One region of the Streptomyces sp. NPDC058279 genome, then DNA from elsewhere that is predicted to be linked to it. Evidence: predicted binding sites of a transcription regulator. Region 1 holds the regulator's gene; the other holds the start of a gene.
What was found. The regulator HspR, encoded in region 1, represses chaperone genes until heat shock. The targets are predictions, from matches to a motif close to TTGAGNNNNNNNNNCTCAA.
Positions count from the first base shown of each region.

Region 2: a site for HspR is predicted at 3,697-3,715, ahead of lon (endopeptidase La). Genes of this name have one in related genera too.

Region 1 is NZ_JBHVYA010000004.1:114,100-121,443, forward strand. It holds gene ACFVXJ_RS10245 (pyridoxamine 5'-phosphate oxidase family protein) at 70-474, shown strand; gene ACFVXJ_RS10250 ((2Fe-2S)-binding protein) at 634-915, opposite strand; gene ACFVXJ_RS10255 (helix-turn-helix transcriptional regulator) at 1,258-2,298, shown strand; gene ACFVXJ_RS10260 (heat shock protein transcriptional repressor HspR) at 2,363-2,809, opposite strand; gene dnaJ (molecular chaperone DnaJ) at 2,811-3,998, opposite strand; gene grpE (nucleotide exchange factor GrpE) at 4,038-4,721, opposite strand; gene dnaK (molecular chaperone DnaK) at 4,721-6,565, opposite strand; gene ACFVXJ_RS10280 (sugar transferase) at 6,774-7,344, shown strand, end outside.
Region 2 is NZ_JBHVYA010000009.1:241,722-249,065, forward strand. It holds gene ACFVXJ_RS19585 (hypothetical protein) at 1-546, shown strand, start outside; gene ACFVXJ_RS19590 (MarR family winged helix-turn-helix transcriptional regulator) at 566-1,006, opposite strand; gene lon (endopeptidase La) at 1,275-3,674, opposite strand; gene ACFVXJ_RS19600 (DUF4097 domain-containing protein) at 3,809-4,564, opposite strand; gene ACFVXJ_RS19605 (sulfurtransferase) at 4,630-5,475, opposite strand; gene ACFVXJ_RS19610 (hypothetical protein) at 5,535-7,052, opposite strand; gene ACFVXJ_RS19615 (hypothetical protein) at 7,095-7,344, shown strand, end outside.

The sequences.
Region 1 (7,344 bases):
TCCACTCAAGGTGGTTTTCAAGGGCCGACCGACCGAGGCCCGGCCCGGCCCCGAACGTACGCTTCGCCCATGGCCCACGACGTACTCCACCCGACGCCCGAATACCTCGCCTTCTGGCGGGAACGGCACGTCTGCACCCTCACCACGCACCGCCCGGACGGCAGCCCGCACGTGGTGCCGGTGGGCGTGACGTACGACCCCGAGGCGGGACTGGCCCGGGTGATCAGCAACAAGCACAGCAAGAAGGTCCGCAACGTCCTGGCGGCGCCCGACGGCGTCGCACGGGTCGCGGTGTGCCAGATGGAGGGCCGGCGCTGGGCCACCCTGGAGGGGCGCGCCACGATCCGCACGGACGAGGCGTCGGTGGCCGACGCGGTGGAGCGCTACGCGCGGCGGTACGGGCGGACGCCCTCGCCCAACCCGGACCGGGTCGTCCTGGAGATCACCCTGGACCGGGCGATGGGCCGCGCCTGACGCGCCACCGCGCACGCGGGCCGGCGACGACGGCCGGGCCGGCGACGGCCGGGCCGCCCGCGCGCCCGGACATCACAACGGCGCCATCGTGGTCAGGTCCACGATGGCGCCGTTGTGTGGGGGTAGCACCTGAGCGATGTGCAACGAGGGGGAATCGCTTCAGGCACTTCGGGGGGTGGCGGCGGTGATCTCAGGCTCGAACAGCTGGTGGTCCCGCTGGTCGAGGTTGACGAAGACCATTCCGTACCGCACCTCACAGCGGACGGGCTGCGGTGCGCCCCGGGGGCGGCGCAGACAGCGGTAGGCCCGGACGTCTTCGTCCTCTTCTCGTACGACGACGATCGGCTGGCCGAACAGGGTGACCATCAGCGAATCGCCGGCGTGGGGGATGGCCGTGGCGAGATCGATGAACTGCCACCCCGACCGGTACGCCGAAGCCATCTCGCGTCGGAAGTCCCGGTCGTCGGGGGTCACTGGGAGACCTGCGCAGGCGCGCTGTTCCAGCCTAGGTCCAGGGGAGCCGTGTTCCAGCCGAGATCGTGCTTGCCTACCGACTCGACGGGCGTACCGGCACTGGCCTGAACGCTTCCCGCGTCCCCGTTGACGGCGACGACTGCCCCGAAGACCGCAACGGCGGAGAAAACAACGGCAAGCGCCGAGCGAAGCATTCTCTTATACATGGTCGGCTTCGTCCTCACTTGATGGAATCCTCTCCCCCGCAGTGACAGACGATGGCTTATTCAGGCACGTCAGTGCCACAGGGACGATGCATCATGTTCTTACATGTTCAGGACCCTGGGGGGTGGAGATTTGGCAAGAAGCGAGGCAAACCCGACACATCCCCACCCCGTCACGGAGATGTGCGCCGAAGGAGCACGGCTGTACGCGGCTGCCCTGAGCGCCGGCCGCGTCGCCCGCGGCGAGGTGCGGAACGCCCCCTGCCTGCTCGAATTCGCTCTGCTGCGGCCCGACCCGGATGACGCGAACCAGCTCCGCGCGGTTCCCCCGTCCGTCGCGCTCGCCCAACGGCTGCACCCCATCGAACGCGAGATCCAGGACCGCAGACGCACTGCTGTAGATCTCACCGATGCATTCGAGCCGTTCCTCGCCATCAGCGCCCAGAGCCCCGCCAACACCCACGCCATCACCGTGTTGGAGGGAATCGACCAGATCAACGCCGCCCTCGACCTCGCCACCGCCGAGTGCCACACCGAGGCCCTGACCGTCCAGCCGGGCGGCGCCCGGCCCACGTTCATCCTCAGCGAGGCTTTGGAGCGCGCCGCGCCGCTCATCGACCGCGGGGTGAGCATCCGTACGCTCTACCAGCACACCGTGCGGCACAGCCAGGGCACGCTCGCCTACGTGGACCGCGTCTCCACGGGCAAGGTGGAGATCCGCACGCTGGAGGAGCTCATCGAGCGGCTCATGATCTTCGACCGCACGGTGGCGTTCATCCCCGCGAGCGACGACCGCCGGGTGGCGCTGGAGCTGCGCCACCCCGGGCTCGTCGACTACCTCATCAAGGTCTTCGAACAACTCTGGCGCCGGGCCGTCCCCTTGGGCGACGAGGTGCCCTACACGCACACCCCGGACGGCATCTCCGGCGTGCAGCGCTCCATCGCCCAACTGCTCATCGAGGGGCATGTGGACGAGGCGATCGCGCGCCGGCTGGGGATGAACGTACGCACCTGCCGCGCGCACATCGCGAAGCTGGCGACCGTGCTGGGCAGTGGCAGCCGGGCGCAACTCGGCTTCCTCATCGCGCAGTCGGGCATCCTGCACAGCGCGGCACCGCCGCTGTCGCCCGCGCGTCCGACGCCGTGACGCGCGGGACCCCGCCCGGTCGCCCCGGCGGGGTCCACACGTCATGCCGCGATCGGTTTCCCGGTCAGTCCTTCGCGCGCTTGGGGCGCCACACGACCAGCGCGCTGCCCGGCTGCGGCGGCTGGTACGGGACCAGGTCCCGCCGGTACGAGGCGTGCACCTGCGCCTCCCGCGCCCGCAGGGTGGCGGCGGCCCCGTCCACAGCCGTGGACAGTTCGGCCACGCGCTGCTGCAAGGCCGCGACCTGGTTCTCCAGCTCGATGATCCGTTTGATCCCCGCGAGGTTGATGCCCTCGTCCTGGGACAGCGCCTGCACCGTACGGAGCAGCTCGATGTCTCTGGCCGAATATCGACGCCCGCGCCCGGCCGTCCGGTCGGGTGAGACCAGGCCGAGACGGTCGTACTGACGCAGGGTCTGCGGATGCAGACCCGAGAGCTGGGCGGCCACCGAGATCACGTAGACCGGTGTCTCATCGGTCAGTTGGTACGGGTTCTTGCGGCGGCCGTCCATCTCATGCTCCCTTCGCGGACTCGAACAGGGCGGCGCGCGGGTCCTCGGACCCGGTCGCGTCGCGGTACGTCTCCAGCGCCTCGCGGGCCTTGTCGGACAGCTCCGCCGGGACGGCCACCTCGACCGTCACCAGCAGATCACCGCGGGTGCCGTCCTTGCGGACCGCGCCCTTGCCCCGGGCACGCATCGTACGGCCGCCCGGCGTGCCCGGCGGCAGTTTCAGGGTGACCGAAGGACCGTTCAACGTCGGCACCTTGATCTCGGCGCCGAGGGCCGCCTCCGCGAACGTCACCGGGACGGTCACCGTCAGGTTGTCGTCCTTGCGACCGAACACGGGGTGGCTGCCGACGTGGACGACCACGTACAGGTCACCGGCGGGACCGCCGCGCTCGCCCGGGGCGCCCTTGCCGCGCAGCCGGATCCGCTGGCCGTCGGAGACGCCCGCCGGGATCCGGACCTGCATGGTGCGGGAACTACGGGCCCGGCCGCTGCCCTTGCAGACGTCACACGGGGTCTCGGCGATCAGGCCGCGACCCTTGCAGTCCGCGCAGGGGTCGGTCAGCGAGAAGCCGCCGCCGCTGCCCCGCGAGACCTGGCCGGTACCGACACAGGTCGGGCACACCCGAGGGGTGCCGTTCTTGTCGCCGGTGCCCGAACATGCCTTGCAGGGGGCCTGCGAGGACATCCGGAGCGGGACCGTGGCCCCGTCCACCGCCTCCGTGAAGGAGAGGGTGACCTCCGACTCGATGTCCTGGCCGCGGCGGGGCTGGGTGCGGGTGCCCGCACCGGGGCCCGCGCCGCCGCGGTTGAACAGGCCGCCGAAGACGTCCCCGAGGCCGCCGCCGAAGCCGCCGCCCGCGCCGCCGCCCGGCTGGGCGCCGCCGAAGAGGTCACCGAGGTCGAAGTTGAACGAGCCGCCGGCGCCGCCCGGACCGGGGCGGAAGCCCCCGTTGCCGAACAGGGCGCGGGCGTCGTCGTACTCCTTGCGCTTCTTGGCGTCCCCGAGGATGTCGTTCGCCTCGGAGATCTCCTTGAAGCGCTCCTCGGCCGAGGCGTCGCCCTTGTTGGCGTCCGGGTGGAACTCGCGGGCGAGCTTCCGGTACGCCTTCTTGATCTCGGCCTCGGTGGCGTCCTTGGGGACACCGAGGACCTTGTAGTAGTCCTTCTCGACGAAGTCCTTCGTGCTCATCCTCGGTGGCCCTCCTCTCGTGCACCTACAGGTTCGACGTCAGCCCTTGTCCGGGGCATCCGTGTCCTTGTCAGACGGCGTGTCGCCGTCCGCGGACTCGGCCTTCGCGGCGGGGGCCGCGCCCGGCTGGGGCTCGGCCACCGCGACCCGAGCGGGACGGATGGTGCGCTCGCCGATCCGGTAGCCCGGCTGCAGGATCGCGACGCAGGTCGTCTCGGTGACGTCCGGCGCGTACGAGTGCATCAGGGCCTCGTGGACCGTCGGGTCGAAGGGCTCGCCCTCCTTGCCGAACTGCTGCAGCCCCATCTTGGCGGCGGCCGTCTCCAGCGATTCGGCCACCGACTTGAAGCCGCCGACCAGTTCGCCGTGCTCCCGCGCCCGGCCGATGTCGTCCAGCGTCGGGAGCAGTTCCGTCAGCAGGGACGCGACCGCGATCTCCTTGACGGCGATCCGGTCCCGCTCCACCCGCCGGCGGTAGTTCTGGTACTCCGCCTGGAGCCGCTGGAGGTCCGCGGTGCGCTCGCCGAGCGCGGTACGGGCCTGGTCCAGCTGCGCCACGAGGGCCGTCTCCTTGCCGAGGGCCTCGGCTGCTGCGTCCCCGGCCGGGGCCGCCTCGTCCTCCTTGGAGGAGTCGACGGCCTTCGGCTCGGCTGCCGCGTCGTCCGCGCCGGCGCCGGTGGGGACTTCAGGCTTCTCGTCGAAACCCGGCGTCTCCTCCGACATCAGGCAGCGCCACCCTTCGGCTTCTCGTCGTCCACGATCTCGGCGTCGACCACGTCGTCGTCGGCCTTGGCCTGGCCGGCGTCGGCCGCGCCGCCGGCGGCCTGGGCCGCCTGCGCGTCCGCGTAGATCGCCTGGCCGAGCTTCTGGCTGACCGCCGCGACCTTCTCCGTGGCGGTACGGATCTCGGACGTGTCCTCGCCCTTGAGCTTCTCCTTCAGCTCGGCGACGGCCGCCTCGACCTCGGACTTGACGTCACCCGGGACCTTGTCCTCGTTGTCCTTGACGAACTTCTCCGTCTGGTACACGAGCTGCTCGGCCTGGTTGCGCGTCTCCGCGGCCTCCTTGCGGCGCAGGTCCTCGTCCGCGTACTGCTCCGCCTCCTGGCGCATGCGGTCGACCTCGTCCTTGCCGAGCGAAGAGCCGCCGGTGACGGTCATCTTCTGCTCCTTGCCCGTGCCGAGGTCCTTCGCCGTCACGTGCATGATGCCGTTGGCGTCGATGTCGAAGGAGACCTCGATCTGCGGGACACCGCGCGGGGCCGGCGGCAGACCGGTCAGCTCGAACATGCCGAGCTTCTTGTTGTACGCCGCGATCTCGCGCTCGCCCTGGTAGACCTGGATCTGCACCGACGGCTGATTGTCCTCGGCCGTCGTGAAGATCTCCGACCGCTTGGTCGGGATGGTCGTGTTGCGCTCGATCAGCTTGGTCATGATGCCGCCCTTGGTCTCGATGCCGAGGGACAGCGGGGTCACGTCGAGGAGCAGGACGTCCTTGACCTCACCCTTGAGCACACCGGCCTGGAGGGTGGCGCCGATGGCGACGACCTCGTCCGGGTTGACGCCCTTGTTGGCGTCCTGACCGCCGGTGAGCTCCTTCACGAGCTCGGCGACGGCCGGCATGCGGGTGGAGCCGCCGACCAGGACCACGTGGTCGATCTCGGACAGCTGGATGCCGGCGTCCTTGATGACGTTGTGGAACGGGGTCTTGCAGCGGTCGAGCAGGTCCGCGGTCAGCTGCTGGAACTGGGCACGGGTGAGCTTCTCGTCCAGGTGCAGCGGGCCCTCGGCGGAAGCCGTGATGTAGGGCAGGTTGATCGAGGTCTCCGTGGAGGAGGACAGCTCGATCTTCGCCTTCTCGGCGGCCTCGCGCAGCCGCTGGAGCGCCATCTTGTCCTTGGACAGGTCGACGCCGTGGCCGTTGGCGAACTGCTTCACGAGGTAGTCGACGACGCGCTGGTCCCAGTCGTCGCCACCGAGGTGGTTGTCACCGTTGGTGGCCTTGACCTCGACGACGCCGTCACCGATCTCCAGGAGCGACACGTCGAAGGTGCCGCCACCGAGGTCGAAGACGAGGATGGTCTGGTCGTCCTTGTCGAGGCCGTAGGCGAGGGCCGCGGCCGTCGGCTCGTTGACGATGCGCAGGACGTTGAGGCCCGCGATCTCGCCGGCCTCCTTCGTCGCCTGACGCTCGGAGTCGTTGAAGTAGGCCGGGACGGTGATGACCGCGTCCGTGACCTTCTCGCCCAGGTACGCCTCGGCGTCGCGCTTCAGCTTCTGCAGGATGAAGGCGCTCATCTGCTGCGGGTTGAAGTCCTTGCCGTCCAGGTTGATCTTCCAGTCGGTGCCCATGTGGCGCTTGACCGAGCGGATCGTACGGTCCACGTTCGTGACCGCCTGGCGCTTGGCGACCTCGCCGACGAGGACCTCGCCGTTCTTGGCGAAGGCGACGACGGACGGCGTGGTCCTGGCGCCCTCGGCGTTGGTGATGACGGTGGGCTCGCCGCCTTCCAGAACGCTGACGACGGAGTTAGTGGTGCCCAGGTCGATGCCGACCGCACGTGCCATTTTGATTCCTCCAGCTGACTTGAGTGGAACAGACTCAAGGATGCAGGAACCCGCCGGCCACGTCAACAGAGGTGAGCCGAGTCGACTCAACTCTTACGCCGGCCTTACGCTCAACCAGCGGGTTCGGCCCCCGCGCCGGGGGGCCGAGCGGGCGACGCCGGCCGCGCGCCGACCCCGGTCCGCAAGGGCCGTGCGGCACGGTGCCTGCATGCCGCTGCCGCCCCGCACCCTCCCCGCGCTCCGGCGTCCCGCCTGGTCGCCGCCACGACCGGACCTCTCGGCCAAGCGGGTGCTCGACCTCCTCGGCGCGCTGCTGCTGTCCGTGGTGGTCGCCGTCCCGCTCCTGTCCGCCGTCGGACTGCTCTACGCGGCCGGGTGGGCGGCGGGGGCCGGGCGGCGCGGGACGCCGGGCCCGCGGGTCCTCGTACGGGAGCCGGCGGCCGGGCTGGGCGGGCGGCCGTTCCGGACCTGGCGGCTGCGGACGGAGAACGCCGGCCGGGCGGGCGAGTTCGTCGAACGGTGCGCGCTGGACGCGCTGCCCCAGCTGCTCAACGTGCTGCGGGGCGAGATGTCGCTGGTGGGCCCGCGCCCCGAAGCGGGCGTGGACAGGGCCGATAGGCTGCACGTACGGCCCGGTATGACCGGATTGTGGCAAGTGAGCGCCCGCTCCGACCTGCCCTGGGAAGAGATGGCCCTGCTGGACCGGCACTATGTGGAGAGTCACTGGCTGGGAATGGATCTGGCGATCCTCGCGCGGACCCCCCGGGCCGCCTACCGAC
Region 2 (7,344 bases), on a different contig from region 1:
ATTCTCGCGGAGGCCATCGGGGCGACCGCCGCGGCGCACGGCGACGGCTGTGACCTTTCTCACGTGCGGACCCCGCAGGCGACGGTGGTGCTGGTCCGTTGGGACGAGACGCACGTGGAGCATCTGGTGCTGTCGGACTCGGTCCTGCTCCTCCAGGCGCCCGGCGGTGAGGTCACGGCCGTACGGGACGACCGGCTGGACCTGGTCCCGCGGGAGGCGTTGCGCTCGGTGGCCGCGGCGGACGCGCTGCGCAACGCCGAGGGCGGTTTCTTCACGGCGGCGGCGGACCCGGCGGTGGCGGTCCGGGCGGTGACCGGGCGCACGCCGAGGGCGCGGGTGCGGGCGGTGGCGGCGCTCACGGACGGGGCCGGCCGGTGGACGGACACGTTCCGGGAAGGCGACTGGGCCGACTGCATGACGGTGCTGCGCAAGGAGGGCGCCGAGGGCCTGATCGGCCGGGTCCGGGCGGTCGAGTCCGACCCGGCCCGCCCGTCGGCCCCCCACAAGCGCCACGACGACGCGTCGGCGGTGTACGCGGAGCTGTGAGGAGGACGGGCCCGGGCTGCTACTCGGCGCCCTGGTTGAGCTGGTGCAGCAGCCGGGCCAGTTCGGCGACCTCGCCGCGGTCCCAGTCGGCGAGCGTGCGCATGTACTGCTCGCGGCGGGCGCCGCGGACCCGCAGGAACCGGGCCCGGCCCTCCTCGGTGAGCCCGACGAGGAAGGCCCGGCCGTCGGCGGGGTCCGGCTCCCGGGCCACCAGGCCGAGGAGCTCCAGGGCGCGCAGCTGGCGGCTCATGGTGGCCTTGCCGACGCCGAAGTAGGCGGCGAGCTCGGTGGCCCGCTGGCGACCGGCGGCCTCCAGCCGGACGAGGAGCCCGTACGCGGCCGGCTCCAGTTCGGGGTGGAGGGCGCGGGCCATCTCGCCGGACGAGGCGCGGGCGCGCCGGAGGAAGACGGACAGCTCCCGCTCCAGGGCAAGGAACTCCTGGTCTTCTCTCCCGTGCACGTCCGGCTCCCGTCGCTGATGTTCTCCCGCTGCCTCCCCCAGTATTTCGCAGCGGGCCCGCCGATCCAGCCCCGTGGGGGTGTCGTCGGCCCGCCCGGCGCAGCCCGGCGGGGGTGTGGTCGGCCCGCCGGTGTTCGCGGCGCCGGGGTGTCGTCGGCCCCGCCGGTGTTCGCGACGCCGGGGTGTGGGGCCGAGCCCCACGGCCGCCGGGCGGAGCCGGGTACCCCCGGCCCCGCCCACGAGGCGCCCTGCACCCGCCGGCCAGGCGCTACGCGGCAGCCGTCACGGCCGCCACCTCCGCCTCCGCGAGGGCCAGCTCCAGCACCTGGCGCACATCCGTCACCGGGTGCACCTCCAGTCCCTCCAACACCTCCGCCGGCACATCGTCCAGATCCGCCTCGTTCCGCTTCGGGATGATCACCGTGGTCAGCCCGGCCCGGTGCGCGGCGAGCAGCTTCTGCTTGACCCCGCCGATCGGCAGCACCCGCCCGGTCAGCGAGACCTCGCCGGTCATGGCCACGTCGGTCCGCACCTGTCGGCCCGACAGCAGCGAGGCCAGCGCGGTCGTCATCGTGATGCCCGCGCTCGGGCCGTCCTTCGGCACCGCTCCGGCCGGGAAGTGGATGTGCACGCCCCGGTCCTTCAGGTCGGCGACCGGAAGCTCCAGCTCGGCGCCGTGCGAGCGCAGGAAGCTGAGCGCGATCTGCGCCGATTCCTTCATCACGTCACCCAGCTGCCCCGTCAGCGTCAGCCCGGCCGCCCCGGTCTCGGGGTCGGCCAGCGACGCCTCCACGAACAGCACGTCGCCGCCCGCTCCCGTCACGGCGAGGCCGGTGGCCACGCCCGGCACGGCGGTGCGCCGCTCGGCCGGGTCCTGCGCGGACTCCGGGACGTGGTGCGGCCGCCCGATGAGCGCCCGCAGGTCGTCGGCGCCGATGGTGAAGGGCAGGTCCCGCTCGCCCAGCTCGTGCTGCGAGGCGACCTTGCGCAGCAGCCGCGCCAGCGACCGCTCCAGGGTGCGCACGCCCGCTTCCCGGGTGTACTCCCCGGCCAGCTTGCGCAGCGCGTCCTCCGCCAGGACCACCTCGTCGGCGGCGAGGCCGGCCCGTTCCAGTTGGCGGGGCAGCAGGTGGTCGCGGGCGATGACGATCTTCTCGTCCTCGGTGTAGCCGTCGAGCCGGACGAGTTCCATCCGGTCGGCGAGCGCCTCGGGGATGGCTTCGAGCACGTTGGCGGTGGCCAGGAACACCACGTCGCTCAGGTCCAGCTCCACCTCCAGGTAGTGGTCCCGGAAGGTGTGGTTCTGCGCCGGGTCCAGCACTTCCAGCAGCGCCGCCGCCGGGTCCCCGCGGAAGTCGGAGCCGACCTTGTCGATCTCGTCGAGGAGCACGACCGGGTTCATCGACCCGGCCTCCTTGATGGCCCGCACGATGCGGCCGGGCAGCGCCCCGACGTACGTCCGCCGGTGGCCGCGGATCTCGGCCTCGTCCCGTACGCCGCCCAGGGCGACCCGGACGAACTTGCGGCCCATGGCGTGCGCGACCGACTCCCCGAGGGAGGTCTTCCCGACGCCGGGCGGCCCGACCAGGGCCAGTACGGCGCCGCCGCGGCGACCGCCGATGACGCCCATGCCGCGCTCGGAGCGCCGCTTGCGCACGGCGAGGTACTCGGTGATCCGGTCCTTCACGTCGCTGAGCCCGGCGTGTTCGGCGTCGAGCACGGCGCGCGCGCCGCGGATGTCGTACTCGTCCTCGGTGCGCTCGTTCCAGGGCAGTTCCAGCACGGTGTCGAGCCAGGTGCGGATCCAGGACCCCTCGGGGGACTGGTCGCTGGCGCGCTCCAGCTTCTCGACCTCCTTGAGCGCGGCCTCCCGTACCTTCTCGGGCAGGTCGGCGCCCTCGACGCGGGTCCGGTAGTCGTCGGACTCCTCGCCTTCCTTCTCGCCGTTCAGTTCGCGCAGTTCCTTGCGGACCGCCTCCAGCTGGCGGCGGAGCAGGAACTCGCGCTGCTGCTTGTCGACGCCGTCCTGGACGTCCTTGGCGATGGACTCGGCGACGTCCTGTTCGGCGAGGTGGTCGCGGAGCGCCTTGATCGCGAGCTTGAGGCGGGCGACGGGGTCGGTGGTCTCCAGCAGTTCCACCTTCTGGGCCACCGTGAGGAACGGCGAGTACCCGGAGTTGTCGGCGAGGGCCGAGACCCCTTCGATCTGCTGGACCCGGTCCACGACCTGCCAGGCCCCGCGCTTCTTGAGCCAGCTGGTGGCGAGGGCCTTGTACTCCTTGACGAGTTCGGTGACGGCCCCGGGCAGCGGGTCGGGCACCTGTTCGTCGACGGTCTCGCCCTCGACCCAGAGCGCCGCCCCGGGTCCGGTGGTGCCGGCGCCGATCCGGACGCGGCCGCGACCGCGGATCAGCGCCCCGGGATCACCGTCGGAGAGCCGTCCCACCTGCTCGACGGTCCCGAGCACCCCGATCCCGGCGTACTTCCCGTCGACCCGCGGTACGAGCAGCACCCGCGGCTTCCCGCTGCCCGCGGCGGCCTGCGCGGCCTCCACGGCGCCGCGCACCTCGGCGTCGGACAGGTCCAGCGGTACCACCATTCCGGGCAGCACGACCTCGTCATCGAGCGGCAGCACGGGCAGAGTGAGCGTAACGGACGTCGAAGCCATGATCTTCCCTCCGGCAGTGAAGTTGAGCTATGCCGACTCAATGTCCCGGAGCCCCCCGATGTTCCCCAACCTGAGTTCGCCCGGGGCGAACACGCTCGGCGCGAACGCGTGCTCGGGCGAATCGACGCCGGGCGTCAGCCGGCCGAGAGGTGGAGATCGCCCGAGGTGGTGCGCACCGAGAGGCTCGCCGGGGCGGCCGGGTCGGCGGGGAGGCCGATGTCACGCGAGCCGGATGCGGTGGAGGCGGCGATCCGGTAGGCCGCCGGGGGCACCCGCAGCGTCAGGTCGCCCGAGCCGGTGTCGGTGGTGACCGAGGCCGGGGGCGTGCTGAAGACCAGGCGGGCGTCGCCCGAGTCGGAGTGGACGTCGGCGCGCGGGCCGGACAGTCCGGCGGCCCGGATGTCGCCCGAGGAGGTACGGATCGTCAGCGGGCCCGCGATGCGTTCGGCCGTGACGTCCCCCGAGGAGGAACGGAGGTCGGCGGCGGCGACGCCGGTGACCCTGAGGCGACCGCTGTCGGTCCGCAGCTTCACCGTCGCCGAGGCGGGCACCTCCAGCCGGTAGTCGACGTAGCAGGTGTCCGAGCAGCCGTCGGTGAAGCTGAGGAGACCCCCCGTGACCCGTTGCCCGGGCTCGGGCCGGGTGCCACCGCGGTAGTGCACCGTGCGGTGGACGGTGACGCCCGGGCCGCTGCCCGGGGTGACCTCGACCGAGCCGTGCCGCCCGTCCGCCACCTCGACGGAGTGGACGACCTCGGTCACGGTGGCGTCGTCGGTCGCCGTCTTCTGCCCACCCTCGGCGAGCCGGCCGAGGGAACAGCCGCTGAGGAGCAGTCCCGCGGTGACGGCGAGGGCGGGTACGGCGAGGAGGACGGGCCGGTGGGAAGTCATGTGCGGAAGTCTGTCGGGCTCCGGCCCCAGCCACGAGGGGGTCGCTACCCGGGCGCGGGCGGGGGTTAACCCCCCGTCACCGCCGGCCGGTCCGGGGTCCCGGGCAGGCCCCACTCGCTCCACGAGCCGTCGTAGACGGCCGTCTGCCGGTAGCCGGCCAGTTCGGCGCCCAGCGCGAGGACGCAGGCCGTCACCCCGGAGCCACAGCTGAGGTAGAGCCGCTCCCGCTCGCCCGCCGACGCCCGGAACGCCTCCCGGAGTTCGCCCGGCGGTCGCATCAGGCCGCCCGGTGCCCGGAGTTCCGTAAAAGGGAGGTTGACGGCGCCCGGCATGTGGCCGCCGCGCAGCCCCGGGCGGGGCTCGGGTGCGGTGCCCGCGAACCGCTCCCGGCTGCGGGCGTCGAGCACCGCGGCGCCCGGATCGGTCAGGGCCGCGGCCACCGTGTCGGCGTCGACCAGCAGTCCCGGGCGCGGTCGGGCGGTGAAGGAGCCGCGCGGGCCGTCGTACGCCGGGCCGGTGTTCTCCAGCGGCAGCCCGGCGGCCTGCCACGCGGGGAGCCCGCCGTCCAGGACGGCGGCCCGGTCGAAGCCCATCGCGCGCAGCATCCACCAGGCGCGGGCGCTGGAGTGGATCCCGGCGCCGTCGTACACGACGACCGTGTCGCCCTCCCCCAGCCCGAGGTCGCGCATCGCCTCCTCGAACCGCGCCGGCGTGGGCATGGTGTGCGGGAGGGGAGAGCCGTGGTCGGACAGCGCACCGTCGAGGTCGAAGGGACGGGCGCCGGGAATCCGCCGGTCCGCGCCGCGCCACGCGCCGACGGAGGCGTCGAACAGCACCAGGTCCGGTTCGAGCAGGCGGACGGCGAGCCGCTCGGCCCCGATCAGGGGTCCGAAGGGGTTCTCGGGCTCCATCGTGAAAATCCTCCGGTGTGTCGGTCCGCCCATCCAACCACCGTGCCCAGGCGGCGCCTTCAGCCGCAGTCGGCGTCGGTCCGGCCGTACACGGCGACGCGCGCCCCGCGCACCCCGGTGACCGAGCACAGCCGGAACCCCGCCGCCAGCGCCTCCCGCTTCGCCGCCTCCGCGGGGTACGGGTCGAGCGGCTGGCCCGGCGGGTCGAGCAGCGCCACCACCCGCGCCGCCCCGGCCAGCCGCGCCCGTATCCCCGCGGCGGGCAGCTCGGTCCCCCACAGGCTGTGGGAGGCCGTGGGGGTCCGGGCCAGGGCCAGGTCGCGCAGGGGCGCGTAGGTCCCGGGCGAGGACAGCAGCCACTCGCGCCGGCGCGCCGGCATGAACAGCACGGCGTCCCCCGGCCGGGCCCGCTCCCGGACGGCGGCGGCCACCGCCAACACGTCGTCCTTGCGGCTCTCGGGGGTCCGCAGCCGGCCCGACCAGCCTCCCCACGCCACCAGCAGCACGGCGGCCAGTACCGAGGCCCACACCGCGCGGGCCCCGATCGGGCGCGCCCGCACCGGGCGCGCCCACACGCCGTCGGCCGGCGCCAGGCGCAGCCCGATCAGCAGCGCGAGCCCGGCGAGGGCGTAGAGCACGTACCGGTCCACGTACCAGGGGTGGACCAGCGAGACCGTCATCAGCAGTCCCGGCGGCAGCAGCGCGAGCGGCACGGCGACCCGCAGGGCCCGGCGCTCCTCGCGAAGGCCCCGGGCCAAGAGCAGCACGGCGACGACGAGCACCCCGTACGCCGTCCAGTCCTGCCAGCTCGGCCGCCCGAGCCAGCCGAGCTGCTGCCGGGCCTGGCGGGCGCTGAGGACGGCCAGCGGCAGCAGGGCGGCGACGACGGCCGCGGCGCTCCACCGCCAGCCGCGCGAGCGCCACGCCGCGCAGGCGTGCGCGAGCAGGCCGAGTACCGCGAACTCGTGCAGCCAGCAGCCGAGCAGCAGCACCACCGCGTACGCCGGCCACCGCTCGGCCAGCATCAGGTAGGTGGCCCAGACCACGGCGCAGGCGACGAGGGCGTACGAGCGCCCCTCCTGCGCGTACATCTGCACGGGCGGCAGCAGGGCGTAGGCGCTCCCGGCGATCACCGCCGCCCCGGCCCGGGTCCCCGCCCGGGTCCCGGACCGCGGCCCGGCCGGGGTCCCCGCGCCGGGCCCCGCCAGCCGGTGTGCCACCGCGGCCACGCCGGCGGCGGCCAGGGCGGTGGCGGCGACGGAGGGCAGGCGCAGCGCCCACAGGCCGCCGTCCCACACGCCGTAGACCGCGTGCATCAGCAGGTAGTACAGGCCGTGGACGGCGTCGACGTGCCCGAGGAGTCCCGGGAGGTCGCCGAGCGGGCGGTGCGCCACCTGGACGGTGACGGACTCGTCGCGCCACATGCTGCCGCCGGCGGGGCCGCGTTCCAGGCCCCACAGGCCGAGGACGACGGCGAGGAGCGGCGGCAGCCCGCGGCACAGGGCCGTGCGGCCCCACAGGGCTGTGCGGCTGATGTCGGCCTCCGGGTGCTTCCGTGCGAGTGGTGCGGGCTCCATACTCGGGGTTCGGGTCGGCCCCCGTTCCAGCGGAGGTGGGTTGTGCGAGCGTTCCGGGCGACGGCAACGGCGACGACGGCGGCACTGCTGGGTGTGGTGGTCCTCGGCGGGTGCGGACTGGCCCGGCCGGACCACGCGCTGGTGACGTTCACCGCGGAGGCCACGGCCGGCGCGAGCGGGCCCGCGCCCCGGGACACGACGGCGCCCGAGACCGAGACCGGGGCGCCCTCCCCGCCGCCCGCCACCGCCGAGAGAATCGTCACGGTCACCCGCGGCGGCGGCTTCGCCGGCC